One region of the Rahnella contaminans genome, then DNA from elsewhere that is predicted to be linked to it. Evidence: predicted binding sites of a transcription regulator. Region 1 holds the regulator's gene; each other region holds the start of a gene.
What was found. The regulator PhoB, encoded in region 1, activates phosphate uptake and scavenging genes when phosphate is short. The targets are predictions, from matches to a motif close to CTGTCATAAAACTGNCNNAT.

Region 1 (10,608 bases):
ACTTCATGACCGGCCTGCAAGCCTACCATCGGCGGGAAAATGATGTTTCCTGCCCCGACGAATAAGGCGAAGGTCATGAAACCCAGCGCCAGAATATCTTTATTTGTTAAACGAGTACTCATGATTGGTGTCGTGTTGCCTGTTCAAATGAATAAAGTGTCCGATGCTGTCGTCGTGCTACTCCGTCAGAAGGATGAATGGCGTTGTCATAGCCAGAGAACACCAATGTGAGGATCGGAGTGAGCTAAAAACGCCTGATGATATGCAGATGATTACGTTGTTATGCAGGGAGTATCGAGCGACAGCGGGGCTTAAGGTAAACGTTTATAGCGTAGAAAGGCAAGCCGTGATCGAAAAAGCAGAGTGTTCAACCAGATTAATACGACAAAGCAGTAACAATCACTAAATACCTTCCAAAACACGCAATATGATATGTATGATTTTTGAACGAACAAAGCACAAGATATGCTCCGATAAGATTAAAAATGCGTGAAATCACCATTCACAGGTCATTTCACGCACAATATCCAGCATTTTTACGAGGGCAAAATTTAGCCGCTTTCCGGATTTACCAGACGCGGGCGGCGATATCCACCACCAGTTTAAGTTTTTCCCACTGCTGCGCTTCGGTCAGGCTATTGCCTTCTTCCGTAGACGCGAAGCCACACTGCGGGCTCAGGCAAATCTGGTTAATGTCCAGATATTCAGCCGCCTCTGCGATCCGTGCTTCCACGGTTTTCGCCAGCTCAAGTTCACCGGATTTGGTGGTAATCAGCCCCAGAACCGCCTGCTGATGACCTTTTTTGATGAAACGCAGTGGCTCAAAACCGCCTGAACGTTCATTGTCATATTCCAGGAAGAAGGCGTCGATATTCACACCGCCAAACAGAATCTCTGCCACCGGCTCATAGCCACCTTCAGAAATCCAGGTTGAACGGAAGTTACCGCGGCAAACATGCAGGCCAATCACCAGATCGTCAGGTTTACCGGCGATGGCTTTGTTGAGCACGTCAGCGTAAGTACGTGCTAACTCTTCCGGAGAGTCACCCCGTTCGCGGATTTGTTTCTTCTGATCTTCAGAACACAGATACGCCCAGACGGTATCGTCGAGTTGCAGATAACGACAGCCGGCATCGTAAAAGGCTTTGATCGCGTCCCGGTAAACCTGTGCCAGATCGTCAAAATAGTCTTTCAGATCAGGATAAACGTCTTTGCTGATAGCATTTCGGCCACCGCGAAAATGCATCACGCTCGGGCTGGGAATAGTCATTTTCGGCACAGCCGTTCCGCTGATACTTTTCAGGAAACGGAAATCTTCCAGCATCGGGTGCGAACCAAAACCGAGTTTGCTCACCACTTTGATACTGCGCGCTTTCGTCTGTACGCCGTTGAACTGGATCCCCTGAACCGCATCATAACCTTCCACCCCTTCCAGGCCTTCGAAGAAGTCAAAGTGCCACCACGCACGGCGGAACTCGCCATCCGTCACCACCTGCAGACCGGCTTCACGCTGCAAATCCACCACACGGCGGATTTCAGTGTCTTCCACCGCGCGCAGCTGTACTGCATTAATTTCACCGGCCTGAAACTGTTTGCGGGCTTCTTTGATCGCGGCCGGACGCAGGAAACTGCCAACGACGTCAGCGCGGAACGGAGGGGTAGTACGTTGCATGAAAACTCCTTATGGCATCACGCCCCTGGCGGAATGCGAATGATTTACAAAGTAAATAATTACGTTGCGTTACCTGTAGACATCTGGATGTCTAAACGGCTTTAAGGCCATACTGTCATGCAGCCTGTTCACTCACAACAGAGGAATTTTCATGGGACGTGAAATAAATTCATGATCATCAGGCAGAATCGCGCCATAAACAGAAATGAAAAAGCCTGCTATCGGCTGATAACAGACTTTACGTAAATTGCTGAAATTAAGGTTTTACGGTGACCGGGGAGTCTGAACCCTGAGGAACAATCAATTTTGGTGCCAGCGTGAACATAAACCGCGTGCCGACACCGACTTCGCTGAGAACTTCGAGTTTCGAATTATGGTGGCTGAGCGCATGTTTTACGATGGCGAGCCCCAGTCCGCTGCCGCCGGTCTGGCGTGAGCGCGCCTTATCCACACGGTAAAAACGTTCGGTCAGACGCGGTAAGTGCTGCGGCGCAATGCCCGGCCCGTTGTCACTTATCTGAAACTGCGCGCCATGTTGAATTTGCTGCCAGCTGACTTCAATCCGCGTGCCCGGCGGGGTGTGATTCACGGCGTTATACACCAGATTCGACACCGCACTGCGCAGCTGATCTTCATTGCCAAAGACTTTCAGCTTTTCGTTTACGCGAAACACCACTTCATGTTTCCCGCCGCTTAACGTCTGCACTTCCCGCTCAAGCATGCTGAGCATCACCGGAATATCGACCTTCTCGTGCATATCGATATTGGCGGATGCTTCGATTTTCGACAGGGTCAGAAGCTGCTTCACCAGCCCGTCCATGCGCCTCGTCTGCTCCTGCATCGTATCCAGCGCTTTGGTGCGGAACGGCTCTTCCAGCTTGGCGTCTTCCATCATTTCCAGATACCCCTGCAACACAGTGAGCGGCGTGCGAAGTTCATGGCTGACGTTGGCAAAGAAGTTACGTCGCGCGCCTTCGAGCTGACGCATCTGCGTGACGTCACGCGCCACCATCAGAAGCTGCCCCTCGGAATACGGCATCACGCGAAACTCGACGTAATGTTCATTATTGAGTTGCAGATTCAGGGCACGGCTGAAGTCACGGGTCTGGATCCAGGTGCGGAATTCCGGATAACGCAGCAGGTTAAAAATATGCTGGCCGTTATCTTCCGGCCAGCGGAAACCGAGCAGATCCTGCGCCAGTCCGTTACACCAGAAGATATTGCCTTCTTCCGTCGCCAGAACCACCGCATCCGGCAGCGATTCGGCACCGCTGCGGAAACGTTTGATCAACTGACCTAATTCACGACGACGTCGCCGGTTGCGCATCTGCATCTGGTTCAGCCCGTAAAACAGCGGTTCCCAGCTCCAGCGCCCGTTCGGCGGGGTGATGCTGCGGTCAAGCCACAGCCAGTGAGAGAGTTTAAGCTGATTGTAATAATTCCAGCCCAGCGCCGCGACCAGCGACGCAAAGAGGAGCCAGCCGAAATGGCCGACGAAAATTCCGAGGATCAGGGCTGGCAGACAAAAGAGAAAAAATTCGCCGGCCAGACGTTTCCATGACAAACGTTCTAACACACAGGTTCTCCGCTGTGGGGGACTCAATAACGCGTTGAGAAACGATATCCGGTACCACGAACAGTCTGGATCATTCTGTCATGTCCACTGGTTTCCAGCGCTTTACGCAAACGACGAATATGCACGTCTACCGTGCGATCTTCCACATAAACGTTAGTGCCCCACACGTTATTGAGCAACTGTTCTCTGCTGTAAACGCGTTCGGAATGGGTCATAAAGAAGTGTAACAACTTAAATTCGGTCGGCCCCATATCGAGCGCCTGCTCGTTGGCCATCACCCGGTGAGACGACGGATCCAGACTGAGCCCCAGCATGTCGATCACTTCTTCGACCGCCATTGGCGAAATCCGGCGCATCACCGCTTTAATACGGGCAACCAGTTCTTTTGGTGAAAACGGTTTAGTGATGTAATCATCGGCACCGACTTCCAGGCCGCGCACCCGATCTTCTTCTTCACCGCGAGCGGTCAGCATCATCACCGGAATTTCGCGGGTCAGTGCTTCACGTTTAAGGTGCTTAATAAACTGAATACCGGAACCGCCGGGTAGCATCCAGTCGAGCAGGATCAGTTCTGGGTAAGGTTCCACTAACTGGCCAATCGCTGAATCAAAATCTTCAGCTTCTACTGCCTGATATCCATTCTGTTCCAGTACAAAACACACCATTTCACGGATTGGAGCTTCGTCTTCAACCACCAATATACGTCTAGCCATCGTAGGTCCTGCCAATAGGTTAGCGATCTTTTATTTGATTGCGGGCGCCATTATGCGTCAGTTTTGTGACAGATTTATGAATGAAAATGATGGTTCATTTAAGGCAAATATGACAGATAAATTCCCGCCATCCTGCTGAAATTGGTCTGATTTATCGGGGACAGGTTCCCCCGCCGACGTTTATACTTTGCACCATTGTCGTCATACAGGGTTCACACGGGAGTCTCATGCGCCTGATCCACACCTCCGACTGGCACCTCGGCCAGTACTTTTTTACCAAAAGCCGCGCCGCTGAACATCAGGCATTTTTGCGCTGGCTGACCGGTCAGGTGCAGCAGCATCAGGTGGACGCCGTCATTGTCGCCGGGGACATCTTTGATACCGGTTCGCCGCCCAGTTACGCCCGCGAGTTGTACAACCGCTTCGTGGTGGAATTACAACAAACCGGCTGTCAGCTGGTGGTGCTGGCCGGGAATCACGATTCCGTCGCCACGCTCAATGAATCCCGCGAACTGCTTTCGTGCCTGAATACGCGGGTGATCGCCACCGTAGGCGAAAATCTGGAGGAACAGGTTTTAGTGCTGAACACGCGTGAAGGCCAGCCCGGCGCGGTGTTGTGTGCCATTCCGTTTTTGCGTCCGCGCGATTTACTCGCCAGCCAGGCCGGACAGTCCGGCAGCGACAAACAGCTCGCGTTGCAGGAAGCCATTGCGGCGCATTATGACGCGCTGTATCAGGCCGCACTGGCGAAGCGTCAGAAACTTGGTGTGCCGTTGCCCATTATCGCTACCGGCCATCTGACCACCGTCGGCGTCAGCACGTCTGACTCCGTGCGCGACATCTATATAGGCACGCTCGACGCCTTCCCGGCCCAGGCATTTCCGCCGGTAGATTACGTGGCGCTCGGGCATATTCACCGCGCCCAGTGCGTCGCAAAAACCGAACATATCCGTTACAGCGGCTCGCCGATTGCCCTGAGTTTTGACGAACTGAGCAAAGCCAAAAGTGTGTACTTACTCGATTTCGACGGCGCAACGCTTAACGCCATCGACACGCTGGAAATCCCGGTTTTCCAGCCCATGCAGATCATCAAAGGTTCGCTGGCTGAAATCGAAAAACAGCTGGCGCAGTTTGCAGGCGGCGATACGCAAAAGCCGGTCTGGCTGGATATCGAAGTCGCCACGCAGGACTATCTCAGCGATATTCAGCGACGCATTCAGGCGCTGACGGAAGATCTGCCGGTAGAAGTCGTGCTGTTACGCCGCAGCAAAGAACAGCGCATCCACAGTATTGAGCAGCAGGAAAAGGAAACGCTGAGCGAGCTGAGCGTCAGTGACGTGTTTGAACGACGTCTGGCGCTGGAACCGGATCCTGATGAGCCGCGTCAGGCGCGGATGCGCACGCTGTTTGCGCAGGTCGTTGAACAGATCACCAGCGGTCAGAATGCGGAGGACGGCGCACAATGAAAATTCTCAGCCTGCGATTAAAAAACCTGAACTCGCTGGAAGGCGAATGGAAAATTGATTTCACCGCTGAGCCGTTTGCCAGCAACGGTTTATTTGCCATCACCGGCCCGACCGGCGCGGGGAAAACCACCCTGCTCGACGCCATTTGTCTGGCGCTTTATCACCAGACACCGCGTCTGAACGTCACGCCGAGTCAGAATGAACTGATGACCCGCCACACCGCCGAATCGCTGGCGGAAGTCGAGTTTGAGGTCAAAGGCATTGGCTACCGCGCGTTCTGGAGCCAGCGCCGGGCCAAAAACTCGCCGGACGGCAATTTACAGGCGCCGAAAGTGGAACTGGCACTGCTGGCCGATGGAAAAATTCTGGCCGACAAAGTGCGCGATAAACTTGATGCCATCGCCGAGCTGACCGGGCTGGATTTTGGCCGTTTCACCAAATCAATGATGCTTTCACAAGGCCAGTTCGCCGCGTTCCTGAATGCCGATGCCAACGACCGCGCGGAATTGCTGGAAGAACTCACCGGCACCGAAATCTACGGGCGGCTTTCTGAGCGCGTGTTTGAACAACATAAAGAAGCCAAAAATCAGCTCGACGGTTTGTATCAGCGTATGGCAGGTATCGAGTTGCTCAGCGAAGAGCAGCGTCAGGCGTTTGAAACGGAACTGGCCGCGCTGAACGCGCAGGAAATTATCCTCAGCCAGCAGGCGCTTCAGCGCCAGAAGGATCTGAACTGGTTGCAACAATGGCAGCAGGTACAGCAAAAATATCAGCAATCTCAGCAGCAGCTGACGGCGGCAGAGCAGGAAAACCTCGCCGCAGCGCCGCAGTTGCAACAACTCGCGCGCAGTGAACCGGCTGAAAAGCTGCGTCCGCTGCTCAGCGACCGGTTGCGCTGTGAGAAAGAAACACAGGAGTTACAGCAAGCGCTCACGCAACTGGTTCAGCAACAGCAACAACAGGCCGCACAGATGACACCGCTGGCTTTGGCGCTGGAACAGGCGAAAACCGCTCGCCAGAAACAGGCCGGAGAGCAGCGCCAGCTACAGACGCTGATGGACGAAAAAGTTCTGCCGCTGGATAGCGAAATTGCCCGGTGGCACAAATCACTGACTGACACGCAGCAGGCCGTCAGTGAAGTACAGAAACAGGCCAGTGAGCATAACGCGACGCTGGCGAAAATCACCGAAGAACGGCAGAAACTGGAGGTACAGAGTCAGCAGCATCAGGCGAAACACACCACGCTGACCGCCGCGCTTGAGACTCAGCAACAGCGTCAGGTTGAACTGGAAAAACAGCAGCCGCTGACGGCGTTGCAGAAGCGGCAATCTGAACTGGCGCAACTGCGTCCGGTACGCCAGCAGCTGTTCTCACTCGCACAGATTTTCCCTCAGCTCGACTCACGTGTCCGTCAGCAGCATCAGGATTTTGCGCAGAATCAGACGGCAATCGCGGAAGAAGAAGAACGCCTTGGCAAAATCCGTCTGCAATGCCAGAAACAGCTCGAGCATCTGAATGATGTCAAAGCGCGGCTGAAAAGCGAGGAACTGATCGTCAGCCTGACGGCAGAACGCGCGAATCTGCAAAGCGGCCTACCCTGCCCGCTGTGCGGTTCCACCTCGCATCCGGCGATTGAAAGTTATCAGGAGATCAAACCGTCTGAAACGGCGCAGCGTGTTGAGAAAATGCAGCTGGAATTTGATGCAGCGAAAGCCAGCGGAATCGAACTGGCCGCGAAAATTAAAAGCCTGAAAGAACACCAATTGCGCCTGCAAACGCAGCTTGAGCACGACCAGCAGCAACTGAACGCGCATCTCGAAAACTGGAAGAAAATCAGCGCTCCGCATGGTCTGACGTTCACCCTGAATGATGCGGCGGACATTCAGCAATGGCTGGCGTCATGCGATCAGGAAGAACAGCAAACACAGGAAACCCTCCGCCAGCATGAACAGCTGGCCCGTGCGCTGCAACAGGCGAAAGACGCCCTCAGCGAAGCCGCCGGCGAACAACAAAAAGTCCAGCAGCAAAGTGCATTGCTGGCAGAGCGTTTTACGCTGACGCAGCAAAACCTGACGAAGTCTCTGGAACAGCTTGAACGCCTGCAAACCCAGTATGCGGATGGCGAGAAAACGCTGAAGGAACTGACGGCGCAGCGCACAGAACTCTTCGGCGCCCGTCAGGTTACGCAGGTTCGCGAGCACTTACATCAGCAACAACAGGCCGCCGAGAAAGCGGTCAGCGAAGCCGAGACTGCCCTTCACCGGGCGCAGGAACTTCGCGACAAACTGGCCGGTCAGCTCGCCAGCACGCAATTGCAACATCAGCAGGCCACGGCCCGTCTGCATCAGGCACAAACAGACTGGCAACAGGCGCTGGCCCACAGCGAGTTTGCGGATGAAGACGCAGTGAAACTCGCGATGCTCGACGACGCATTACGCCAGCAACTCCTTGAGCGTAAAGACCAGTTGCAGAAACAGCGGGTACAGGCTCAGGCGTTGTTAAGCGACGCGAAAGAGACACTGGAGAAACAGCGGCTCGCACGCCCGGCGCATCTGAGTGAATACGAAAGCGATCTCACGGCGCTGATGGCCGAGCAGGAATCGCTGTCACAAAGCCTGAAAGCGCTGCAACAGCGCACCGGCGAAGTGAGTAATCAGCTTAAATTCGACAAGGAACGAAGCGGCAGCCAGCAGCAGTTAATCGCGCAGATTGCGCAGGCGCAGCTGACCTGTGATGACTGGGGATATCTTAATCAGATGATTGGCTCCAGCGATGGCGCGAAATTCCGTAAGTTCGCGCAGGGGCTGACGCTGGATCATCTGGTGTATCTGGCGAACCGCCAGCTGGAAAAACTGCATGGCCGTTATCTGTTGCAACGTAAAACCAGCGACGCGCTGGAGTTGCAGGTTGTCGATACGTGGCAGGCAGACGCCGTGCGTGATACCCGCACGTTATCCGGCGGCGAGAGTTTCCTGGTCAGTCTGGCGCTGGCGCTGGCGTTGTCAGATCTGGTGAGCGATAAAACCCGCATCGATTCGCTGTTCCTCGACGAAGGTTTTGGTACGCTCGACGCCGACACGCTGGACACCGCGCTGGACGCCCTCGACAGCCTGAACGCCTCCGGTAAAACCATTGGCGTGATCAGCCACGTTGAAGCGATGAAAGACCGCATTCCGGTGCAAATCAAAGTGACCAAGGTGAACGGGCTGGGCGTCAGCCGCCTGAGCAGTGAATTTAAAGTCCCGTCGCAGTAACCGATACAGCCGCATGATGGCGTGACATCATGCGGCTTTTGTCTGCCAGAAAATTACAACGCGAAGCGCGACTGCGGCCACAACCAGGCTGCACCGCGAACACCGCTGGAATCGCCGTGAACCGCTTTAAGGATCGGCGTTTCACATTCGCCGCCAAACACCCACTGTTTGATCAGCACGGGAACGGTCTGGTACAGACGATCGACGTTGCTCATGCCGCCGCCAAAAACGATGACATCCGGATCCAGAATATTCACCACGTTGGCCAGCGCTTTCGCCAGACGACGCTCGTAGCGGCCCAGCGCCAGCTCCGCCGTTTCGTCGCCCTGCTCAACAAGCTCAATAATTTCCGCACCTTTCAGCCGCTGGCCTGACAGCCGGAAATAATCTTCTGCAAAACCGGTGCCCGACACAAACGTCTCCACGCAGCCGGATTTGCCGCAATAGCACGGCACGTCGCGGGCAAACTGGATTTCTTCCTCGTCCTGCCACGGCAGCGGGTTGTGTCCCCATTCGCCTGCATTGCCGTTGCCGCCCGCGTGCGCCACGCCGTTAAGCGCAATACCGGAGCCGCAGCCGGTACCAATAATCACGGCAAACACGGTGTGACGGCCTGCGCCTGCGCCATCAGTGGCTTCGGAAACCGCCAGACAGTTCGCGTCGTTAGCAATATGCACTTCGCGTTTGAGCAACAGCGCCAGATCTTCATCCAGCTGCTGGCCATTTAGCCAGACCGAGTTGGCATTTTTCACTTTACCGGTAAACGGCGAAAGCGTACCGGGGATCCCAAGGCCGACGCTGCCGTGCTGGCCGGTGGCTTTTTCGGCGTCCAGCACCAGACCTTCAATCGCTTTCAGCGTGCGTTCGTAATCATTTCTTGGCGTATCCACCCGCTTGCGGAACAGTTCTTTCCCTTCGCCGGATAACGCGATGACTTCTATTTTTGTGCCGCCTAAATCAATGCCAATTCGCACGTTTTCTCTCCTGTTTCTGCCGGTAGGGTCAGTTATTTTTGAGGTTAAATCAGTGTAGAAGCTCGCTGCTGTCGTCACCAGAATAAGCTGTTATGCAATGTTTCATGCTGCGGTGATTTCTTAACGACGACCGGCGCTCAATTGGTTATCATGCCGCCCTGCATTCATTTAATCAGCGTACCACGAGTGCGCCGGGACAGGGATAACGCCATGTTATGGTTTAAGAATTTGTTGGTATACCGTTTGAGCCGTGAAGTTTCGTTATCTGCTGACGAAATGGAAAAACAGCTCAGCGCTTTCACCTTTACCCCGTGCGGCAGCCAGGATATGGCGAAAACCGGCTGGGTTTCACCAATGGGTTCCCACGGTGGCGACGCGCTGACTCACGTTAACGGCGGTCAGATCCTGATCTGCGCCCGTAAAGAAGAAAAAATCCTGCCTTCTCCGGTCATCAAACAGGAGTTACAGGCGAAGATTGATCAGCTTGAAGGTGAGCAACACCGTAAGCTGAAGAAAACCGAAAAAGATTCCCTGAAAGACGAAGTGCTGCACAGCCTGATGCCGCGCGCATTCAGCCGTTTCAGCCAGACATTCATGTGGATCGACACCGTTAACGGCCTGATCATGGTCGATGCCGCCAGCGCGAAAAAAGCGGAAGACATGCTGGCGCTGCTGCGTAAAAGCCTCGGTTCACTGCCGGTTGTGCCATTAACCATGGAAAGCCCGATCGAACTGACGCTGACCGAATGGGTGCGTTCAGGCCAGACGCCTGCCGGTTTTGCCCTGCAGGACGAAGCCGAGCTGAAAGCGATTCTTGAAGAAGGCGGCGTGATCCGCTGTAAGAAACAGGCGCTGGTCAGCGACGAAATCGCCACGCACATCGAGAATGGCAAACTGGTCACCAAGCTGGCCGTCGACTGGCAGGAACGCATTGCCGTTGTTCTGGCCGACGA
Region 2 (10,608 bases), on a different contig from region 1:
GGTAATTAACGAGTACACCAGCCCGCAGGCTTTCAGCGGATTGCGTGAAGCAAACCGCCGGGTATGGCGACCGGAAACCTCGCTGGCGGTGGTCGATCACGTCAATCCGACTGCGCCTTTGCGCACACGCCAGATGCCGGACGCCGGTGGCGCGCGCCAGGTTTCGTATCTGGCCGAGAACTGCGCAGAATTTGGCATCGAGCTGTTTGATATTCTCGACAGTCGTCAGGGGATTGAGCACGTTGTCGCGCCGGAGCAGGGCTTTATCTTGCCGGGCATGGTGATTGCCGCCGGTGACAGCCACACCACCACTTATGGCGCGCTCGGCGCATTCGGATTTGGTATCGGCACCTCAGAAATCGAGCATCTTCTGGCGACCCAGACGCTGATTTATAAACGTCTGAAAACAATGCGCGTCACCGTAAACGGCGCGCTGGCAAACGGGGTCACTGCCAAAGACGTGGTGATGGCGCTGGTGGCAAAAATCGGTGCAGCAGGTGCCACCGGCTACGCCATTGAGTTTTGCGGTGAAGGCATCGGCGCGCTGAGTGTGGAAGGCCGTATGACGATTTGTAATATGGCGGTGGAAGCCGGTGCGCGCGGTGCATTTATGGCACCTGACGACAAAGTTTTTGATTATCTGAAAGACAAACCGCGCGCGCCGCAAGGCCAGCAATGGGCGGATGCCGTGAATGTCTGGCGTGAATTACACAGCGATGCGCACGCCGTTTTCGACCGCGAAGTCGAACTGAGCGCCACAGAAATCGCGCCAATGGTGAGCTGGGGAACCAGCCCGGATCAGGCGGTGGCCATTGGCGGACACGTACCCGATCCGGAATCCGAAGCGGATCCCGCACGGCAAAAAGACCTGCAACGCGCACTCAGCTATATGGGATTACGCGCCGGGCAACCGCTTAACAGTATCGCCATCAGCCACGCCTTTATTGGCTCCTGCACCAATGCGCGCATCGAAGATTTGCGCGCCGCCGCCGACGTGGTTCGCGGAAAAACCGTTGCACCGACCGTACGCGCAATGATCGTTCCCGGCTCGAGTCAGGTGCGCTCCCAGGCCGAAGCCGAATGGCTGGCGGAGATTTTCATCGAAGCCGGTTTTGAATGGCGGCAGTCCGGCTGTTCAATGTGTCTGGCGATGAACGACGACGTGCTGTCGCCAGGCGACCGGTGTGCGTCGAGCACCAACCGTAATTTTGAAGGCCGTCAGGGCGCCGGAGCGCGCACCCATCTGATGAGTCCGGCGATGGTGGCCGCCGCCGCAATTTGCGGTCATCTGACCGATGTTCGCGAAGTGTGAGGAGAAAAAACATGCAAGCATTTACTGTGTTAAGCGGCGCAGCCGCGCCCTTCCCGGCGGCCAACGTCGATACCGATGTGATCATGCCGAAGCAATTTTTAAAAGGCATCGACCGCAACGGGCTAGACCGCGGGGTATTTTTCGATTTGCGCTTTCTGGCAGACGGTTCACCCGATCCGGCTTTTATCCTCAATCAGCCTGAATGGAAAAACGCCAAATTCCTGCTGGTCGGGCCGAACTTTGGCTGCGGCTCCAGTCGCGAACATGCGGTGTGGGGGCTGAAACTGCTGGGGATACGGGCGCTAATCGGCACCACGTTTGCGGGGATCTTTTTCGACAACTGCCAGCGCAACGGCGTGCTCACCGTACAGCTCGCCCCGAACCAATGGGCACAGCTGGCTGAACAGGTTACGCAGGCGGAAAGCAACGAAATTACCGTCGATTTACCGGCGCAGACAATAAGTTTGCACAATGGCAAAGAGATCGTTTTCAACATCGACGAACTGAGCAAACTGTCATTGCTCAACGGGCTGGATGCGGTGGGGAATACGCTGCGATATAGCGATGAAATCCTTGAATTTCAGCAGGCGTATTTGCAGCGTAACCCGTGGCTGGCGTGAAAGCCTTATTGCAGTAACTGGCTAAAGCGCTGATGCAGGAATTCAACGCAAACCCGCAGTTTTGCAGAATCTGCCAGCCGTGTGGGGTAGACCGCCCAGACGCTGGCTGGCTGGGAAAACTGCGGTAAAACCTGCACCAGTTCACCGCAGTCGATATAAGGCCGGACATCCCACTCAGAGCGCAAAATAATTCCGTGGTGTTTCAGCGCCCACTGCAATACCACTTCGCCGCTGTTGGATGACAACACGCCTTTGACCCGTACGCGCTGTTCCTGCCCTTCTCCGGTCAGCGACCAGATGCCAAACGGGTTGTCGCGCTCTTTGAGCACCAGACACTGATGTCGCGTCAGGTCGTCCGGCGAAACGGGTTCGCCGTGCGTGGCCAGATACTGCGCAGAAGCACAGAGAATACGCTGATGCTGCGCCAGCTTTTTACCGATGTGCTGTTCGGGAATGTCATCGCCGACCAGAATTTCGAGATCAATGCCTTCAGCGACGAGATCAACAACCCTGTCGAACAGGTCGAGGCGCAGGTTCAGCTGCGAATAACGTTCGGCAAGTTCTGCAACAGCGGGCGCAACGTGGCAACGTCCGAAACCGAACGAACTGCAAATATGCACGTTGCCGCGAACCTCACTGCGGGAGTCTGAAACATCACCAATAAACTGGTCGAACGTGTCGAGAATTTGCAGCGCCCAGCGTTGCGCCCGTTCGCCATCTTCAGTCAGGCGAACGCCGCGGGTTGAACGATGCAGCAAACGGGTGTTCAGGGACTCTTCGAGGATCTGAATACGCTTACTGACATAGGCCGGAGACTGCCCGAGTTCGGTCGCCGCCGCGGCAAAGCTTTGCTTGTTCACCACCGCCAGAAAAACCCGTAAGTCTTCAGCCAGCGGCAAGCGGTCACGTTCAGTTGTCATGGATTACGCCCTGGCCCTCACGTTATTTGTTATTGGCCGGTTCATTATTGGCCTGTTTTTTATTAGCAGGATAGATATCCGTGAGTTTTACACCCGCCAGCTCAAGTTTTTCTCTGGCTTCTTCAAGATCGTCATTTTCGATTTCCAGCGGTTCCTGATCTTTCCCCTGACAAGGCGTCAGCGCCAGTTCGACCAGGATCGGGAAGTGATCGGAGCCCATGAAATCCAGTCGTTTCAGATCAATCAGCGTGAAATCTTTGCTGTGGAAAACGTGATCCAGCGGCCAGCGCAGAAACGGATAGCTCGCATGAAAAGTATTGTACATTCCCCGACCGCGGCGCGGGTCAAGCAATCCGCTGATTTTCATAAATAAACGGGTGGTACGCGACCACGCGACGTCATTCAGATCACCGGTCACAATGGTCGGGAAATGCGCTTTCGCGGCGGTATGCCCGACGGCGATCAGCTCACCGTCACGGGCGGTTGATTCATCCGCTTCGGTCGGGCTTGGCGGCCTCGGGTGCAGACAGTGAAGCACCACCTGTTCGCCCGACGGCAGTTCTGCGCGAAAATGCATGGAAGGAATATCTTTCGCCACCAGAAACTGAATTTGCTCGCCGTGCATTGGCAGACGCGAATAGACGTGCATGCCGTAGAGGTTATCCAGCGGGCAGCGAAGGCTGTGCGGGTAATCGGCCTCCAGCGGAGCCATCTGGTCTTCCCACCACTGGTCGGTTTCCAGCAGCACGATAATGTCCGGTTTGTGTTCCTGAATCTGACTGAGTAACTGCGCGCTCTCCCGGTTGGTAGTGAGCACATTGCTGTTCATGATTTTGATACGCGAATGGCCGTTGGGCACCGTCTTCTTCACCTGCACGCGGTACAAACGGGTGTAAGGCAGGATCCACCAGCCCTGATACGCCATGCAGGCGACCGTCAGGATAATCACAATGCCGGTCAGCACACCGTCAAATGGTAAAATCAGCAGTTCAGTCAGAAGAAAAAGCAGGCACAGGGAAACCATTTGCAGGCGAGGGAAATCCCACACACGCACCCACCAGCGCTGATTTTTGGAAAGAGGAAGCAGCGTCAGTAAGGTCATAATGACCGTCAGAACGCAGACGATAATTCGGAGTGCTTGCATCGGTTATCAGCCCTGATAAAGAGAAATCTATTAGTAATACCCTGGATAATTCGCATTGCAGGAAGGCGGCAAGCTGAGGGAGCCCGATGAGCTGACATAAGTCAGTGATTCGGGTGAGTAAGCGTAGCCAGCGCACATGCAACGTGAAGTATGACGGGAATTTTGTTAGCCGATTGTGACTCAAAAAGGGTGGAGCGACCAGAAGGATGTCGCCGCCTTTTTCATTCATCAGAAAAAGACGGCGATTTTAGCGGTGTTACTTCGCCGGTGCTGCCGGATCAGGCGTATGACACCAGTTGTGCTGCTCTACAATCCCGCCGTTTGGCGAGGTGTATCCGATACAGCCGAGAAGGGTGTCGTACAGTTTTTCATGAAATGCCGGTTTCTTCTCAGCGGCCATTTTTTGCAACTGTGCAAAGCTTGCCTTGTTCTGATCGTTAGACAGGAACTTGTCCGACGCCCAGACCATGATCGGCACAGTGCGTTGCTCAACTGGCGCATGATCACGTGGCGTACCGTGGAAATGCATGCTTTTGGAAATCGATTCGCCGTGATCGGATGCGTAGAAAACAATAGCGTTTTTATCGCGCAGCTGATCAAACACCTGCGACAGGAAGTAGTCGGTATAGAGCAGCGTGTTGTCGTAAGCGTTGATCATTTCCTGCGTTGAACAGGAGTCATCGATGCCCATACATTCCGGCTGATATTTGGCAAATGAACGTGGATAACGGTCTGAATACAGGTAATGCGAGCCCTTGGTATGCAGAATAATCAGGTGTTTTCCCTGCGGATGATTAGCCATCGAATCTTTCATTTCATCGACCAGCAGCATGTCATCGACCGGCTTGCCTGCGTTACGTTTTTCAGAGGCGATGTTTTCACGCAATGAATAATCATCGGCGCGGGTTTTGTTGTAGAACCAGGCTTCACTTTGCATGGAATACAGCTCAGAGCTCCAGCCGTTGCTTTTCAGCACGGAAAAAACGTTCATCTCTTTCAGGGTACGCTGTGGCGCTTCCGAAGCGCCGCCCTCACGCACAAACATGCAGCGCAGGGAAAGTTTGGTGGCGGTATCGCAGGAATAGCCCTGCAACGCGACCAGATTTTTCTCTTTGTCGAGGTTCGGCGTGTTATCGCGGTCATAGCCGTAAAGGCCCATGTGGTCACGACGTGCACTCTCACCGATAACGAATACCACGTACATATCTTTGGCATCCGCCGGTGCGGTGTAGGTGAAATGTTTCGCCGGGTCGTAAAGATTTTTGGTGTCTTCGGCCTGGCTGTAGCTGCTGTAGGAGTACAAGCCCAGCGCGGACAACCAGTTGGACGGAGAATAAGTTCCTGCCACGACGCCGCCGTAGCTTGCCATCATGCGGTTACTTTCTTTGTCATGACGATCCTGTACTTTGCCCATCAGGCGGAGCGGCATGTAACAAAGCAGACCGGAGATCACCAGCAGGCCGGTTTTCACCGCCACATTTTTGAAGGTGGTTTGTTTGAGTGCCGCGCCCGGCAGGGTGCTGAGCCACATCAAAAGTACCGGGATCAGGCTGACGAGCGCCGTCCAGGCCACAAAATGCGTGCCGACAGATTCTTTCGATAAATCAATGGAGTCTGAGGCCAGCGCTGCCGCCAAAATCCCGTAGCCGATATCGACGTTGAACAGGATCATGTAATAGCTGGCCGCCGCCGAGGAAATCACAATGGCAGTCATCAGCACACGGAAAACCGTTTTGCCGGTATAGGAGAGCAGCATACAAAGGAAGTAAACCAGGGCAACACACGCCACCATCTCGACCACGATCGACAGCATATTGTCATAATGCAGCTGGCTGTAACGGCGGATGAAAATCGGAAGGTTTAACAGGATCCCAAGATAAAGCGCAATGAAAACAGAAATGCTCTGCAGCGAAAGTGAACGTATTTTATGCATTAGTAATAAATGGCTCTTTTGTGAGTCTGTTTACGTCGTACTGACCGTTCGAACCGGAGGATGGAACCCACTCCTTAGGACTATTCAGACCCCGGGACAAGCATTTTTGTTCAAATGCAAAGGTTTCTGCCATTGTGATAATGTAACCAAATTAACGAAACCCTTACTTTTCAATAAGTAAAAAATGAATTTTCTTTAAGATTTTCTGAAATTTTTCCGAGCTGTTGAAGAATTATTAAGAAAGCCTGTGATCCGGATCGGATAATGGCCCCGGAAATGACAGCGTGAACCGGGTCTCGCCCTGCGGCGAACTCGTTACCCGAACGCTTCCCTGATGCAGCGCCATAATCGCCTGAACTATCGATAAACCGAGACCGCTGGAGCTGCCGCCTTCGCTGCGTGATGCATCGGCCCGGTAGAAACGGTCAAAGAGTTTGCCCAGTTTTTCCGGCGGGATCGGATTGCCCTGGCTGGTCACATCAATCTCCATGCCTTTACCCTGCGGCCGGGCGCTGATCGTGATGGTGCTGCCCTCATCGCCGTAACGCACGGCGTTGGCGACAAGATTGCTGATCGCGCGCTGAAACAAGATAGCGTCCGCGTACAAAATCCCCTGCCCTTCGCCGTACAACTCCATTTCACGCTCTTCCGCCAGCCCTTCAAAATATTCCTGAATACGGGTAATTTCAGAGGAAACATCAATACCGGTGATGGTTAAAACAGACCGCGCGTCGGTGGCGCGGGCAAGAAAAAGGATGTTTTCCACCATGCGGGAAATACGTTCCAGCTCTTCCATATTGTTTGCCAGCAGCGTTTCATACTCTTCCACCGTGCGCGGCTGGTACAACGCCACCTGGCAATGCCCCATCAGGGCGCCCACCGGCGTGCGGATCTCATGCGCCAGATCGGCTGAAAACTGGGTCAGGCGCTGATAGCCCTCCGAAAGCCTTTCCAGCATGTCGTTGAAAGAATAGATAAGTTGCTGCAATTCCTGCGGCGCATTCTCCGTGCTTAGCCGGGTCGAGAGGCTGGACGGATGAATTTGCGTCGCCTCCTGTGCCATGTTGCGTAAAGGTTTTAAGCCTCTGCGGATCACAACATAACCGAGTGCGGCAATCAGCAAATAGGCGAACAGCACGGCGCCAATGATTTCCCAGCGAAATGTCTCCAGCAGACGCGATTCTTCCGTCATGAAATGCGCGCCGGTAATTTCTACCGTTCTGCCATCCTCAATCTGCACACTTGCACGGGCAAAGCGCACCGGCGTTCCGTCCGGTGCCATCAGGTGATGCACGGTTTGCAGGGTGAGCGGCTGGCCGTCGGGCACGGGCGCAACCGGCGGTAAGATCAGCTGCGAGGGATTAACGTTAATCAGTGGCGGCTCGCCTTCGAGACGAAAAGTCAGAATATCGCGCTCGTTGCCGAGCATATTTTCAAACAAACCGGGATTACGGCTCAGCTGTGATAACGGAAATTCATTCGCCAGCAGATGGCGGAAATACTGCACGCGCCCGCTGACCTGATAATCCGCACGGCGCACCAGCTCTTTATCCATCGAATAATAGAGATAAAAACCGACAGCGCTGACCACCAGCGAGGCAATCAGCGCAAACAGCAATGTCGCCCGCAAGGTCAGCGACATCGCTCGTTTTGAGGCAGACGGACGGGCAGTTTCTTTCATCACGTTAGTCATTGCGCACTTCACAAACGTAGCCAATGCCACGCACGGTATGGATCAGTTTCACCTCAAAGGCGCGATCCACCTTGGCGCGCAGGCGCTTAATCGCCACATCCACAACGTTGGTATCACTGTCAAAATTCATGTCCCAGACCTGCGAGGCGATCATGGTGCGCGACAGCACTTCGCCTTCCCGGCGCATCAGCAGCTCCAGCAACATAAACTCTTTATTGGTCAGCGCGATGGTCTGATCCTGACGGGTGACGCGGCGGCGCAGCACATCGAGATTCAGATCGGCGACTGAAAACGTGTCCGGCTCGCGTGCCGTCGGGCGGCGCAGTAAGGTGCGGATCCGCAGCACCAGCTCGGTAAATGAAAACGGTTTAATCAGATAATCATCCGCGCCGAGTTCCAGCCCGTGAATGCGATCCTGCACTTCGTCACGCGCCGTCAGAAACAGCACCGGCACGTCACTTTTTTTACGCAGCACTTCCATCACCTGCCAGCCATCAAGGCCAGGCAGCATGACGTCGAGGATCACGGTGTCATAACCCTCTTCCAGGGCCAGAAACAGACCGTCTGCGCCGTTGCGCGCCAGATCCACGCTGTAACCCGCCTCCGTCAGCCCTTTTTTCAGGTAGTCGCCTGTGCTGACATCATCTTCTATCACCAGTATCCGCATTCAGGCCCTCGGCGCCGCAAGACCATTCTCCCAAAGAATGATTCAGAGGAAGTTTATCAGTTTCATCAGACACCTTTGATGACAATTTTGTCATCAACTTGTCATCAACCAATCCCGGTTTATCGTCCACTCTTAATGAAGTTATTCATCACTGGCCGGTTCAGTGATTCATCTAACAGAATGAAATAACGCTAGAAAATGGAGAGTTGATCATGAACACACCTACACGCCTTGCCGGTTTATTACTGGGTTCCCTGCTGATGTGCAGCGGAATGACATCCGCCTTTGCGGCCGATAACGTGATTAAACCGACGCGCGGAACCATTGATTCAGTTAATGACTCATCGGTGCAAATCACCACACGTCAGGGTGAAAAGCTCGATGTGAAGCTGACTGACCAGACCAAGATCAACGCCGTTACCAAAGGCCAGATCAGTGATATCAAACCCGACAGTTTCATCGGTACCGCCGCAGTTCCGCAGGCTAACGGCACGCTGAAAGCGCTGGAAGTCCACGTCTTTGCGCCAAGCCTGCGCGGCAGCGGTGAAGGCTTCAACCCGTTTGAATCTGCTGACGGGAAAATCAATACCATGACCAACGGTACCGTTGGCAAACTGGTCAACAGCAATGGCCGCACGCTGACCGTGAAGTATCACGATGCTGAGAAAACAGTTGTTGTTCCTGACGACGTTCCTGTGGTTCTGCTGGCACCGGGCGACCGCAGCCTGCTGAAACCGGGCACTAAAATCGTGCTGTTCGCCATGAAAGATGACAAAGGTGCGCTGGTTGCCCGTGGCATCGCCGCCGGTAAAGACGGCATCGCGCCACCGATGTAATCAGGCTGTTTAACAGGAGATTTACCGTGAAACCTCAGCCCTCTTCAGTTCGAAAACGCAGGATCCATTCCTGGCCGGTGCGTATCAGCCACTGGATTAATCTTCTGGCAATGATTGGTATGGTGATGAGCGGCTGGGGGATTTATAACGCGGATCCCCTGTTTACCTTTACGTTTCCGCAAAACACCACACTCGGCGGCTGGCTGGGCGGCAACATCGCCTGGCATCTCGCCGTGATGTGGCTGCTGGCGGCTAACGCTCTTTTTTATCTGCTGTGGGGCGTTTTCAGCGGCCATTTTAAACGGGACTTTTTCCCGTTTTCAGCCCGCAGCGTCTGGCGCGATACCGTTCGTGCCCTGACCTTCCATCTGCCCCATAAACTCGGCCAGTACAACGCCGTGCAAAAACTGATGTACAGCGGCGTTTTGCTGCTCGGCGTATTGCTGGTGCTTTCCGGCTTATCCATCTGGAAACCGGTGCAGTTCAGCGGGCTGGTATGGCTGTTCGGCGGGTTTGATATTGCCCGATATGTACACTTTTTTGCGATGAGTGGCGTGATGCTGTTTGTGGTCATTCATGTCCTGATGGTGCTGCTGGTGCCGAAAACATTTGTGGCGATGATTACCGGCGGCAAAGTAATGAATAAAGAGGAAAGTGCCGATGAGTGAAAAATCGCAACGGCCAAAAATCATTCTGGAGCCCGATCAGCGCAAGCAACTGGTGAATATCCAGCGCCGTTTACTGCTGCGATCAGGATTAACGCTCGGTGCCGTTTCCATGCTGACCGGCTGTAATTTGCAGGACGGCGACGAAGTCGACAAAGTGCTGTGGGCGATGTCGCGCTGGAATGACCGCGTTCAGGGCTGGTTATTTGGCGGGCAGAAGCTGGCGCAAACTTACCGCGCCGACCAGATTACGACACCGTTTCGCTTCAACGCGTATTACCCCGAATACAATGTGCCGGAAATCGACATCCCGAACTACCGGCTGGAAGTGTCCGGACTTGTGCAAAAGAAAGTCTCGTGGACGCTGGAACAGTTACAACGATTGCCGCAGGAAAGCCAGATCACCCGGCTGATTTGCATTGAAGGCTGGAGCGCTATCGGGCAGTGGAAAGGCGTGCCGCTCAAAACATTTCTTCAATACGTCGGAGCCGATCTGACGGCTAAATATGTCGGGTTTAAATGCGATGATCGCTATTACTCAAGCATTGATATGGCCACCGCGCTGCATCCGCAAACTATTCTGGCACTGGATTTTGGCGGCAAACCACTGCCTCCGGATTTCGGGTACCCGCTGCGGCTGAGAATGCCTACGAAGCTAGGTTTCAAAAACGCCAAACATATCGGCGCGATTTTCGTCACCAATACTAATCCGGGCGGTTACTGGGAAGACCAGGGTTATAACTGGTTTAGCGGGATTTGATAATACCTTAGCCCTTTATTCTATATCCCGGCTGAAATTCAATAAGTAGAATTCATTA
Region 3 (10,608 bases), on a different contig from region 1:
GCGCATCGCCACCAACGTGACGGAAATCCTGCCCTTTCACGAAGTAGAAGATGAATTCACAAATATTCTGGCAACGATCGCCGATACGCTCAATGGAACGGGCGCAGAACAACGCGGTCAGGACGCTTGGAATGGTACGCGGATCTTCCATCATGTAGGTCATGAGCTGACGCACAATGCCTTCATATTCCTGATCCACTTTCTTATCTTCACGGTAAATACGCACCGCTTCGTCAAGATCCATACGCGCGAACGCGTCGAGCACGTCATGCAGCATTTCTACCGTATGGCGGCCCAGAGATTCCAGGCTGACCAGCAGCGGCTGATGCAGATGCGAGAATTTCTCCAGCGCCGTGCGGCAGATTTTATCCGCCACATCGCCGATACGTTCGAGCTCAGAAATGGTTTTGATAATCGCCATCACCAAACGCAGATCGCTGGCGGTCGGCTGGCGCTTGGCAATAATGCGCACGCACGCTTCGTCAATCGCCACTTCCATCAGGTTAACTTTGTCATCACCTTTGATGACGCGCTGCGCCAGTTCGGCATCCTGATTGTGCATCGCGGTGATCGCATCAGTCAGTTGCTGTTCAACCAGCCCACCCATCGCCAGAACCTGTGTACGGATGTGCTCGAGCTCGGCGTTAAACTGGCCGGAAATGTGTTTATTTAAGTTCAGGTTGTCCATCGTTCTTACCTCAACCGTAGCGGCCAGTAATGTAATCTTCAGTCTGTTTGCGCGCTGGCGAAGTAAACAGCGAGTCAGTGTCACTGTATTCGATCAGCTCACCCAGATACATAAACGCAGTGCGGTCTGAACAACGCGCAGCCTGCTGCATGTTGTGGGTCACGATCACCACGGTGTAATCAGATTTTAGCTCGGTGATCAGCTCTTCGATACGGCCGGTTGAAATTGGGTCCAGCGCCGAACATGGTTCATCAAGCAGGAGAACATCAGGGCGGATAGCAATGCCGCGCGCAATGCACAGACGCTGTTGCTGGCCGCCGGACAGGCTGTAACCGCTCTGGTGCAGCTTGTCTTTGGATTCATTCCACAAAGCGGCTTTGGTCAGCGCCCATTGCACGCGCTCATCCATGTCCGTACGGGAAAGTTTTTCAAACAGACGGACACCAAACGCGATGTTGTCGTAAATCGACATCGGGAACGGCGTCGGTTTCTGGAAGACCATGCCAACTTTGGCACGCAGCAGCGCGATATCCTGTTTATCGACCAGAATATTTTCGCCATCGAGCAGAATTTCGCCTTCTGCATGCTGCTCAGGGTAAAGCTGATACATTTTGTTGAACGTACGCAGCAGCGTGGATTTACCACAACCTGACGGGCCGATGAATGCCGTGACTTCGTTCTTAGCGATATCCAGGGAAATATTTTTCAGCGCGTGGAATTTACCGTAATAAAAATTCAGATCGCGAACCTGAATCTTGCTGTTGGATGCGTCAGTCATTCGACTCATTAAGACATCTCTCTTTTGCGCGCGCCGCTGTGCGACGCCGGGTAAACAGTGATGGCAGAGTGAAAAACTCTGCCATCAGTAATGAATTAACTTACTGCTTCTTCGTGGCGAAGATCACACGCGCCAGAATGTTCAGCAACAGCACACACACTGTAATCAGCAGCACGCCCGCCCAGGCCAGTTGTTGCCATTCGCCAAACGGGCTCATCGCAAACTTGAAGATGGTCACCGGCAGGTTGGCGATCGGCTGCATCATGTCGGTGCTCCAGAACTGGTTGGAGAGCGACGTAAACAGCAGCGGTGCGGTTTCGCCGGCGATGCGGGCAATCGCCAGCAAAATACCGGTGATAATGCCGGAAACAGAGGCTTTCAGGGTGATTGCAGAAATCATTTTCCATTTCGGCGTTCCCAGCGCATAAGCCGCTTCACGCAGGCTGTCCGGCACCAGTTTCAGCATGTTTTCCGTGGTACGGATAACAATCGGGATTTGCAGCAGCGCCAGCGCCAGTACGCCCGCCCAGCCAGAGAAGTGCCCCATTTTCGCCACCATGATGGTGTAAACGAACAGGCCAACCACAATGGAAGGAGCAGAAAGCAGAATGTCGTTGATGAAGCGAATGAATTCCGCCAGCCAGGATTTACGGCCATATTCTGCCAGATAAATCCCCGCCATCACGCCCAGCGGCGTACCGATAACCGTCGCCCATAAAATCAGCAGTCCGCTGCCCGCAATGGCGTTCGCCAGACCACCGCCTGCCGTATTTGGCGGCGGGGTGTTTTGGGTAAACAGCGCCAGAGACATGCCGTCTACGCCTTTCACGACGGTCGTGAACAGGATCCAGACCAGCCAGAACAGGCCAAAAAGCATGGTCAGCATGGAAATCATCAGCGCCAGACGGTTCTTCTGACGGCGCCATGCCTGACGTTTGCGACGTGATTCCAGTAAGGCTGCGTTACTTTGCATTTCGAGTGTCGTCATCTTAACGGCCCTCTTTCTTAGCCAGACGCAGAATCATGACTTTCGACAGCGCCAGAACAATAAAGGTGATAACAAACAGGATAAGGCCCAGCTCCATCAGCGCGGACGTATGCAGACCTGCTTCAGCTTCGGCGAATTCGTTCGCCAGCGCCGAGGTAATACTGTTGCCGGGCGCATAAAGCGAAATGCTGTCGAGCTGGTAGGTGTTACCGATAATGAAGGTCACCGCCATGGTTTCGCCGAGCGCACGGCCAAGACCAAGCATGACACCGCCGATGACACCATTTTTGGTGAACGGCAGCACGATGCGCCAGATCACTTCCCAGGTCGTACAACCAATTCCGTAGGCCGATTCTTTCATCATGACCGGCGTTTGCTCGAACACGTCACGCATGACGGAGGCAATGTATGGAATGATCATGATGGCCAGAATGACACCTGCCGCCAAGATGCCGATACCAAATCCCGGGCCAGCGAATAGCGCGCCAACAATCGGAATACCGGAAAGCACATCACCGACCGGTGTCTGGAAATACTGGGCAAACAGCGGAGCGAAAACGAATAAACCCCACATGCCGTAAACAATGCTGGGGATCGCCGCCAGCAGTTCGATAGCAATACCCAGCGGACGTTTCATCCAGTTAGGTGCCAGCTCAGTGAGGAATAATGCGATACCAAAACTGACGGGAACGGCAATCAGTAAGGCGATAATCGAGGTCACGACGGTACCGTAAATAGGCACCAGTGCGCCGAACTGCTGATTCGGGGCATCCCATGTTTTCGTCCACAGGAAGGATAATCCGAATTTTTCAATGCTAGGCAGCGAAGCAATAAACAGCGAGACGATGATTCCGCCCAGCATTAATAACACGATCAGCGCAGCCAGTTTGACCAGCGCGCCGAAAAGGATGTCACCGTTTTTGCTTGGTGCTTTGATAGCCGGCTTGTATTCAGCCATACCACTCTCTTTTAATTAAGATTTAATTCCCTCCCCGGCCGGAGAGGGAATGAAGCAGAAGACTTGTACTCTATATCAGACGAGACGTCAGATCCTAGTAAAGTGCTTTGCCGCTGCTATCTTTGATATTTGCTTTCCAGGCTGCACGAACCTGCTCAACGACTGAAGGTGGAAGCGTTGCATAATCCAGGTCAGTCGTCAGTTTATTGCCGTTTTTGTAAGCCCAGTCGAAGAACTTCAGAACCTCAGCACCTTTGGTCGCATCCTGCTGATCTTTGTAAATCAGGATGAAGGTGGTGGAGCTGATTGGCCACGCGTTGTCGCCTTTCTGGAAAGTCAGGTCCTGAGCGAAGGTTTTGCTCCAGTCAGCGCCTTTAGCTGCTGCACTGAAGGATTCTTCTGTCGGGCTGATCGCCTTGCCATCCGCATCAACCAGCTTGGTATAAGCCAGGTTGTTTTGTTTAGCGTAAGCATATTCTACGTATCCGATGGAGCCCGGCAGACGCTGTACAAATGCGGCTACGCCGTCGTTACCTTTGCCGCCCAGACCGGTAGGCCAGTTAACTGTTGAACCTGAACCGATTTTCTCTTTCCACTCGTTGTTCACTTTTGCCAGATAGCTGGTGAACACGAAAGAAGTACCGGAACCGTCAGCACGACGAACAACGGCGATATTGGTATCTGGCAGTTTCACGCCCGGGTTCAGCTTAGTGATCGCCGCGTCGTTCCACTTTTTGATTTTGCCCAGGTAGATATCACCCAGCGTTGCGCCGTCCAGTGTCAGCTGACCTGATTTGATGCCCGGGATATTCACTGCCAGTACCACGCCACCGATCACGGTAGGGAACTGGAACAGGCCGTTTTTGTTCAGATCTTCTTCTTTCATCGGAGCATCAGATGCGCCGAAATCAACGGTCTTGGCGATGATTTGTTTCACGCCGCCGGAAGAGCCGATGCCCTGATAGTTAACCTGAGTACCGGTTGCTTTCTGGTATGCATCCGCCCACTTAGCGTAGACAGGTGCAGGGAAGGTGCCGCCAGCGCCAGTCAGATTACTAGCAGCGAAAGCAGACATTGCTGTGAGGGAGAAAGTCGCTGCTACAATACCGGCGACGGTGTTACGCATCAATTTCATGTTCCACTCCTAGTGGTTTTTTTTTGTTCGACCCAGGTCGAGATTTATAAAGTGTTTGGCACAGGAGGAAAATAGGACAGTTTGGTGACAGTAAAATGTACGTTATATGACAGTTTTATGACACTGGTCACAATTTAGGCGAGATGGGCAAACTGAAGCGGACCGATCAAATAAAAACCGGCCCAAAGGCCGGTGGCCGCGGAAAGAGATGCGGACTTAACGCCCTTTCTTTTTACGTCCTGGCTGTGCAAAACGTTTACGGGAAGCTGAATTTCCGTCGGGTTTCTCGGTATTTTTCGGTTTTGTGACAACCGGTTTTTTGGCCTGAGCAGGTTTAGACTGCGTTTTTTTGGCCGGCTTTTCTTCAGAAGTTGAGTTTTCAGTCAGTCTGAATAATTCGACCAGCTCATCGTCCGTCAAATCACGCCATTCCCCCAAAGGCAGGCCTTTCAGGTTGATGTTCATAATCCGCACACGCTCAAGCTTGGTGACTTCAAAGCCAAAATGCTTACACATACGGCGGATCTGGCGGTTAAGCCCCTGAACCAGCGTGATACGAAATACAAAGGGCGCTTCTTTCTTCACTTTGCACTTTTTGGTCACCGTTCCCAGCATCGGCACACCCGCGCCCAGGCCGGTAATAAACTCATCCGTCACCGGTTTGTTGACCGTTACGACATATTCTTTTTCGTGGTCGTTGCCCGCACGCAGGATTTTATTGACCAGATCACCGTGGTTGGTCAGTAAAATCAGGCCCTGAGAATCTTTATCCAGACGCCCGATAGGGAAAACGCGCTTGCTGTGGTTAACGAAATCACTGATGTTGTCCCGCTCACCGTCTTCCATCGTGGTGATGATCCCCACGGGCTTATTAAGCGCGATAAGCACTAAATCTTCTTCATCACGCGGTTCAATCAGCTGGCCGTTAACTTTCACCACATCACCGGCAAATACTTGTGCGCCCACGGAGGCGCGTCTGCCATTGATAAAAACGTTTCCCTGTTCGATGTAACGATCGGCATCACGGCGTGAGCAGATCCCGCTCTCGCTAATGTATTTGTTGAGACGAATGGAGGGGTTGGACAGCATTCAGCAAATCACCTTCGTAAAAAAGGCGGACTATACCTTATCCGTGGCGGCTAACGAAGCCTGAGAGAGGAGAATCGTGACCACGCCTTAGCCTTTTAGAAATAAAAAAGCGCCCGAGATGGGCGCTTAGCAGGCAGTTTCAAAGCCAGCGTGGCTTATTCTACTGTGACCGATTTGGCCAGATTACGTGGCTGGTCTACGTCAGTGCCTTTAATCAGGGCAACATAGTAAGACAGAAGCTGTAACGGGACCGTGTAGAAGATCGGTGCGACGATTTCTTCGACATGCGGTAACTGAATGATTTTCATACCGTCGCTGTCGGTGAAACCGGCATCCTGATCGGCGAAGACATACAGCAGACCACCGCGTGCGCGCACTTCTTCGATATTCGACTTCAGTTTTTCCAGAAGTTCGTTATTAGGCGCAACCACAATCACCGGCATATCCGCGTCAATCAGCGCCAGCGGGCCGTGTTTCAGCTCGCCTGCCGCATACGCTTCCGCATGAATATAGGAAATCTCTTTCAGCTTCAGCGCACCTTCCATCGCGATCGGATATTGATCGCCACGGCCGAGGAACAGCGCATGATGTTTGTCAGAGAAGCCTTCCGCCAGCGATTCGATGGTTTTATCCAGCGACAACATCTGTTCGATACGCGCAGGCAGCGCCTGTAACGCGTGAACAATGTCATGCTCAACCTGCGGTGCTATGCCTTTCAGACGACCCATACGTGCCACCAGCATCAGCAGAACGGTCAGCTGCGTGGTAAACGCTTTCGTCGACGCCACGCCGATTTCCGTGCCCGCTTTGGTCATCAGCGCCAGATCGGATTCACGCACCAGCGAAGAACCGGCTACGTTACACACGGCCAGAGAACCGAGATAACCCAGCTCTTTGGACAGGCGCAGTGCAGCCAGCGTGTCGGCGGTTTCACCGGACTGAGACAGGGTGATGATCAGGCTGCCAGGACGAACGGCAGATTTGCGATAACGGAATTCCGACGCAATCTCGACATCACACGGCATACCGGCCAGCGATTCGAACCAGTAACGCGCCACCATACCGGAGTTGTATGACGTGCCGCAGGCAATGATCTGAACATGCTGAACGCGGGAGAGGATCTCATCCGCCTTTTCGCCCAGTTCGCTCAGATTCACTTCACCGTGGCTGAAACGTCCTTCCAGCGTGTTTTTAATCGCCAGCGGCTGTTCGTAAATCTCTTTTTGCATGTAGTGGCGGTAAGCGCCTTTGTCACCGGCGTCGTACTGCACTTTGGATTCGATTTCGGCACGTTCTACAGCATGACCATTTTTGTCATAGACACTGACGGAACGGCGCTTAACTTCAGCCACATCACCTTCTTCCAGGAACAGGAAGCGGCGGGTCACAGGCAACAGCGCCAGCTGATCGGAGGCAATGAAGTTTTCACCTACGCCACGGCCAATCACCAGCGGGCTGCCGGAACGGGCTGCGACCAGAACGGACGGATCACGTCGGTCCATCACCACAGTGCCATAAGCGCCGCGCAGCTGAGGGATCACGCGCTGAACGACTTCCAGCAGTGTGCCGCCCTGAAGTTGTTCCCAATGCACCAGATGCGCAATCACTTCGGTATCCGTTTCGGAATCAAAACGGTAACCACGTTCAATCAGTAATTCACGCAAAGGTTCGTGGTTTTCGATAATGCCGTTGTGCACTACCGCAATGTAATCAGACACATGCGGGTGTGCGTTCGCTTCAGAAGGTTCACCGTGCGTTGCCCAGCGGGTATGTGCAATACCGGTACCGCCGTGCAAAGGATGTTGATCCAGAGCCTCAGCCAGCATCTGGACTTTTCCCAGACGACGCAGGCGTCCCATTTTCCCGTCGGTATCAATGACAGCCAGACCGGCTGAGTCATAACCGCGGTATTCCAGACGGCGTAAACCTTCCAACAAAATTTCAGCAATATCGCGTTGCGCTACAGCGCCTACAATTCCACACATCAGTTTTATTCCTATAGAAGGTCTTTCGGGACCTTTTTTGATGCCTGACCTGATTTATCCACACGCCCCGTTTTCCGGTGTACGTGCGGTTCCCCGAGCCTTGTAGAGAGTTGGGGATTATTATGTTTTGGACTGAGTTTCGACGACAAAACCCAGACCAAAACACAATGCAATAAACAAACATCAGGCGCAGAAAACTGCGCCTGAATACGTAAACTTCAGAATAGCTTACTTTTTCTTCACCGGTTTTTGCCAGTCAGGTTTATGTACCTGCGGCACACGGCTCAGCAACAAGCCGTTATCCGGCACATCGCGCGTCACAGTTGTTCCGGCAGCGATGGTGACGTTATTGCCCACGGTGACCGGCGCAATCAGCTGGGTATCCGATCCGACAAAGACGTCATTGCCGATAATCGTTTTGCTTTTGTTCACGCCGTCATAGTTGCAGGTAATCGTCCCCGCACCGATATTCACGTTGTCGCCAATTTCAGCGTCGCCAAGATAGGAAAGATGTCCTGCTTTCGAACCTTTCCCCAAGCGCGCTTTTTTGATTTCGACGAAGTTACCCACATGAGCGCCTTCAGCCAGTTCGGCACCCGGACGCAGACGCGCGAAAGGTCCGACTGTACACCCGCTTTCCAGCACCGCATCTTCGAATACACTGTAAGGGCTGACTTCGCAGTCATCGCCGATCACGCAGTTTTTCAGTACGCAGCCCGCGCCGATTTTCACGCGATCGCCCAGTTTTACGTGGCCGTCGATAATGACGTTGGTGTCGATCAGCACATCAATCCCATGAGACAACTCGCCACGGAGATCAAAGCGCGCCGGATCCATCAGCATTACGCCTTCCAGAAGCAGACGTTCGGCCTGTTCGGTCTGATATACGCGCTCAAGACGGGAAAGCTGCAGGCGGTTATTCACGCCATCCACTTCGCTGTTTCTCGCCGGATGAACAGTGGCGATCAGATTGCCTTCCGCATGTGCCATCGCGATGATGTCGGTAATGTAATATTCGCCCTGCGCGTTGTTGTTGTTCAACTGACCGAGCCAGCGCTTGAACGATGCACCGTTGGCCACCAGAATACCGGTGTTAATTTCCTGGATTTTAAGCTGCTCAGCATTCGCATCTTTCTGCTCAATGATGCCGGTCACAATGCCATTTTCGCGCACGATGCGGCCATAGCCGGTTGGATTATCCAGCACGACGGTCAGCAAACCGATACCACCTTCAGGCTTAGCTTTCAGCAACTTATCCAGCGTTTCAACCGAAATCAGCGGGACATCGCCGTAAAGCATCAGGACATCTTCGTCATCCGCAAAGAAAGGCGCAGCCTGTTGCATCGCATGCCCGGTACCCAGCTGCTCAGCCTGCAATACCCAGTTCAGTTCACTGCCAGCCAGCGTTTTCTTCAGTAAATCGCCACCGTGGCCATAGACCAGATGCACGTTTCTGGCACCCACTTGCGTGGCCGCATCAATGACGTGTTGAACCATTGGCTTACCCGCCAATGTATGAAGAACTTTAGGGAGGTTGGAATACATGCGTGTTCCCTTGCCCGCGGCAAGGATCACCACACTCAGTGCGCTGTTTGACATAGATGACCTGACAAATCCAATTTGAGTGACAAAAGTAACCCGTTATGTGACCGAATTACTACATATTTCGCGTCAAAAACCGCCTGCAAACCGCAGCCCGCAAGGGTTGAACACGATATAGACTATAACAAAAAATCTGAGGGTAATATGTCCATTAATCACCCAAGTATTCCACCAGATGCCCAAATTAACCTTGGGGAAAATGCTGAAAACACCCTTTTTTAAAGGTAAAAAAAAAGCGACCCGAAGGTCGCTTTTCTCAATGATGTTGTTACATCGCTTTTCTGGTCAGTTCGATAACGCGAAGTTTCGCGATCGCCTTAGCCAGTTCCGCTGACGCCTGAGCGTAATCAACGTCGCCGTGAGAACCACTAATGTGTTCTTCCGCTTTGCGCTTAGCTTCAAGCGCGCGCGCTTCGTCGAGGTCTTGCCCACGGATTGCAGTATCAGCCAACACGGTCGTTGCATTCGGCTGCACCTCAAGGATGCCACCGGAAAGATAGATATACTCTTCTTCACCGTGTTCTTTAACAATGCGCACCATGCCAGGCTTGATGGCGGTGAGCAGCGGAGCATGCCCCGGGAAAATACCCAGTTCGCCTTCGCTACCCGTCACCTGGATTTTCTGTACCATGCCGGCAAACATACGTTTTTCCGCACTGACAACATCCAGATGGTAAGCTTTTTCAGCCATGTCATCCTCTCTCACAACAAACTAGCGTTACAGTTTCTTGGCTTTTTCCACTGCTTCTTCAATGGTGCCAACCATGTAGAACGCTTGCTCTGGCAGGTGATCGTAGTCGCCGTCCATAATGCCTTTGAAACCACGAATGGTGTCTTTCAGCGATACGAACTTGCCCGGAGAACCGGTGAAGACTTCGGCCACGAAGAATGGCTGGGACAGGAAGCGTTCGATCTTACGCGCACGGGATACGGCCAGTTTGTCATCTTCTGACAACTCATCCATACCCAGGATCGCGATAATGTCTTTCAGTTCCTTGTAACGTTGCAGAATAGACTGCACGCCACGAGCCACATCATAGTGTTCCTGACCAACAACCAGTGGATCCAGCTGACGGCTGGTGGAATCCAGTGGGTCAACCGCCGGGTAGATACCCAGAGACGCGATCTGACGGCTCAGTACCACGGTTGCATCTAAGTGAGCAAATGTGGTGGCTGGAGATGGGTCAGTCAAGTCATCCGCAGGGACGTAAACGGCCTGTACGGAGGTGATAGAACCACTTTTGGTAGAGGTGATACGTTCTTGCAGAGCGCCCATCTCTTCCGCCAGCGTTGGCTGATAACCTACCGCTGATGGCATACGGCCCAGAAGTGCAGACACTTCGGTACCTGCCAGGGTATAACGGTAAATGTTGTCAACAAACAGC

Region 2: GW579_RS06645 (heavy metal response regulator transcription factor) is a predicted target of PhoB. The motif match lies at 8,377-8,396, and genes of this name have one in related genera.
Region 3: pstS (phosphate ABC transporter substrate-binding protein PstS) is a predicted target of PhoB. The motif match lies at 4,652-4,671, and genes of this name have one in related genera.

What each region holds. Positions count from the first base shown of each region.
Region 1 is NZ_JAADJS010000002.1:639,061-649,668, reverse strand. Features, by position in the region: gene brnQ (branched-chain amino acid transport system II carrier protein) at 1-122, opposite strand, end outside; gene GW579_RS12110 (cobalamin-independent methionine synthase II family protein) at 569-1,672, opposite strand; gene phoR (phosphate regulon sensor histidine kinase PhoR) at 1,929-3,248, opposite strand; gene phoB (phosphate response regulator transcription factor PhoB) at 3,272-3,961, opposite strand; gene sbcD (exonuclease subunit SbcD) at 4,189-5,427, shown strand; gene sbcC (exonuclease subunit SbcC) at 5,424-8,681, shown strand; gene mak (fructokinase) at 8,735-9,655, opposite strand; gene rdgC (recombination-associated protein RdgC) at 9,866-10,608, shown strand, end outside.
Region 2 is NZ_JAADJS010000001.1:1,488,087-1,498,694, forward strand. Features, by position in the region: gene leuC (3-isopropylmalate dehydratase large subunit) at 1-1,312, shown strand, start outside; gene leuD (3-isopropylmalate dehydratase small subunit) at 1,324-1,932, shown strand; gene GW579_RS06625 (LysR substrate-binding domain-containing protein) at 1,938-2,852, opposite strand; gene GW579_RS06630 (endonuclease/exonuclease/phosphatase family protein) at 2,875-3,996, opposite strand; gene eptB (kdo(2)-lipid A phosphoethanolamine 7''-transferase) at 4,253-5,929, opposite strand; gene GW579_RS06640 (heavy metal sensor histidine kinase) at 6,165-7,622, opposite strand; gene GW579_RS06645 (heavy metal response regulator transcription factor) at 7,615-8,289, opposite strand; gene GW579_RS06650 (hypothetical protein) at 8,502-9,125, shown strand; gene GW579_RS06655 (cytochrome b/b6 domain-containing protein) at 9,152-9,793, shown strand; gene GW579_RS06660 (molybdopterin-dependent oxidoreductase) at 9,786-10,550, shown strand.
Region 3 is NZ_JAADJS010000004.1:22,903-33,510, reverse strand. Features, by position in the region: gene phoU (phosphate signaling complex protein PhoU) at 1-688, opposite strand, end outside; gene pstB (phosphate ABC transporter ATP-binding protein PstB) at 699-1,466, opposite strand; gene pstA (phosphate ABC transporter permease PstA) at 1,567-2,454, opposite strand; gene pstC (phosphate ABC transporter permease PstC) at 2,456-3,412, opposite strand; gene pstS (phosphate ABC transporter substrate-binding protein PstS) at 3,507-4,547, opposite strand; gene rluF (23S rRNA pseudouridine(2604) synthase RluF) at 4,764-5,636, opposite strand; gene glmS (glutamine--fructose-6-phosphate transaminase (isomerizing)) at 5,792-7,621, opposite strand; gene glmU (bifunctional UDP-N-acetylglucosamine diphosphorylase/glucosamine-1-phosphate N-acetyltransferase GlmU) at 7,850-9,220, opposite strand; gene GW579_RS17390 (F0F1 ATP synthase subunit epsilon) at 9,492-9,914, opposite strand; gene atpD (F0F1 ATP synthase subunit beta) at 9,942-10,608, opposite strand, start outside.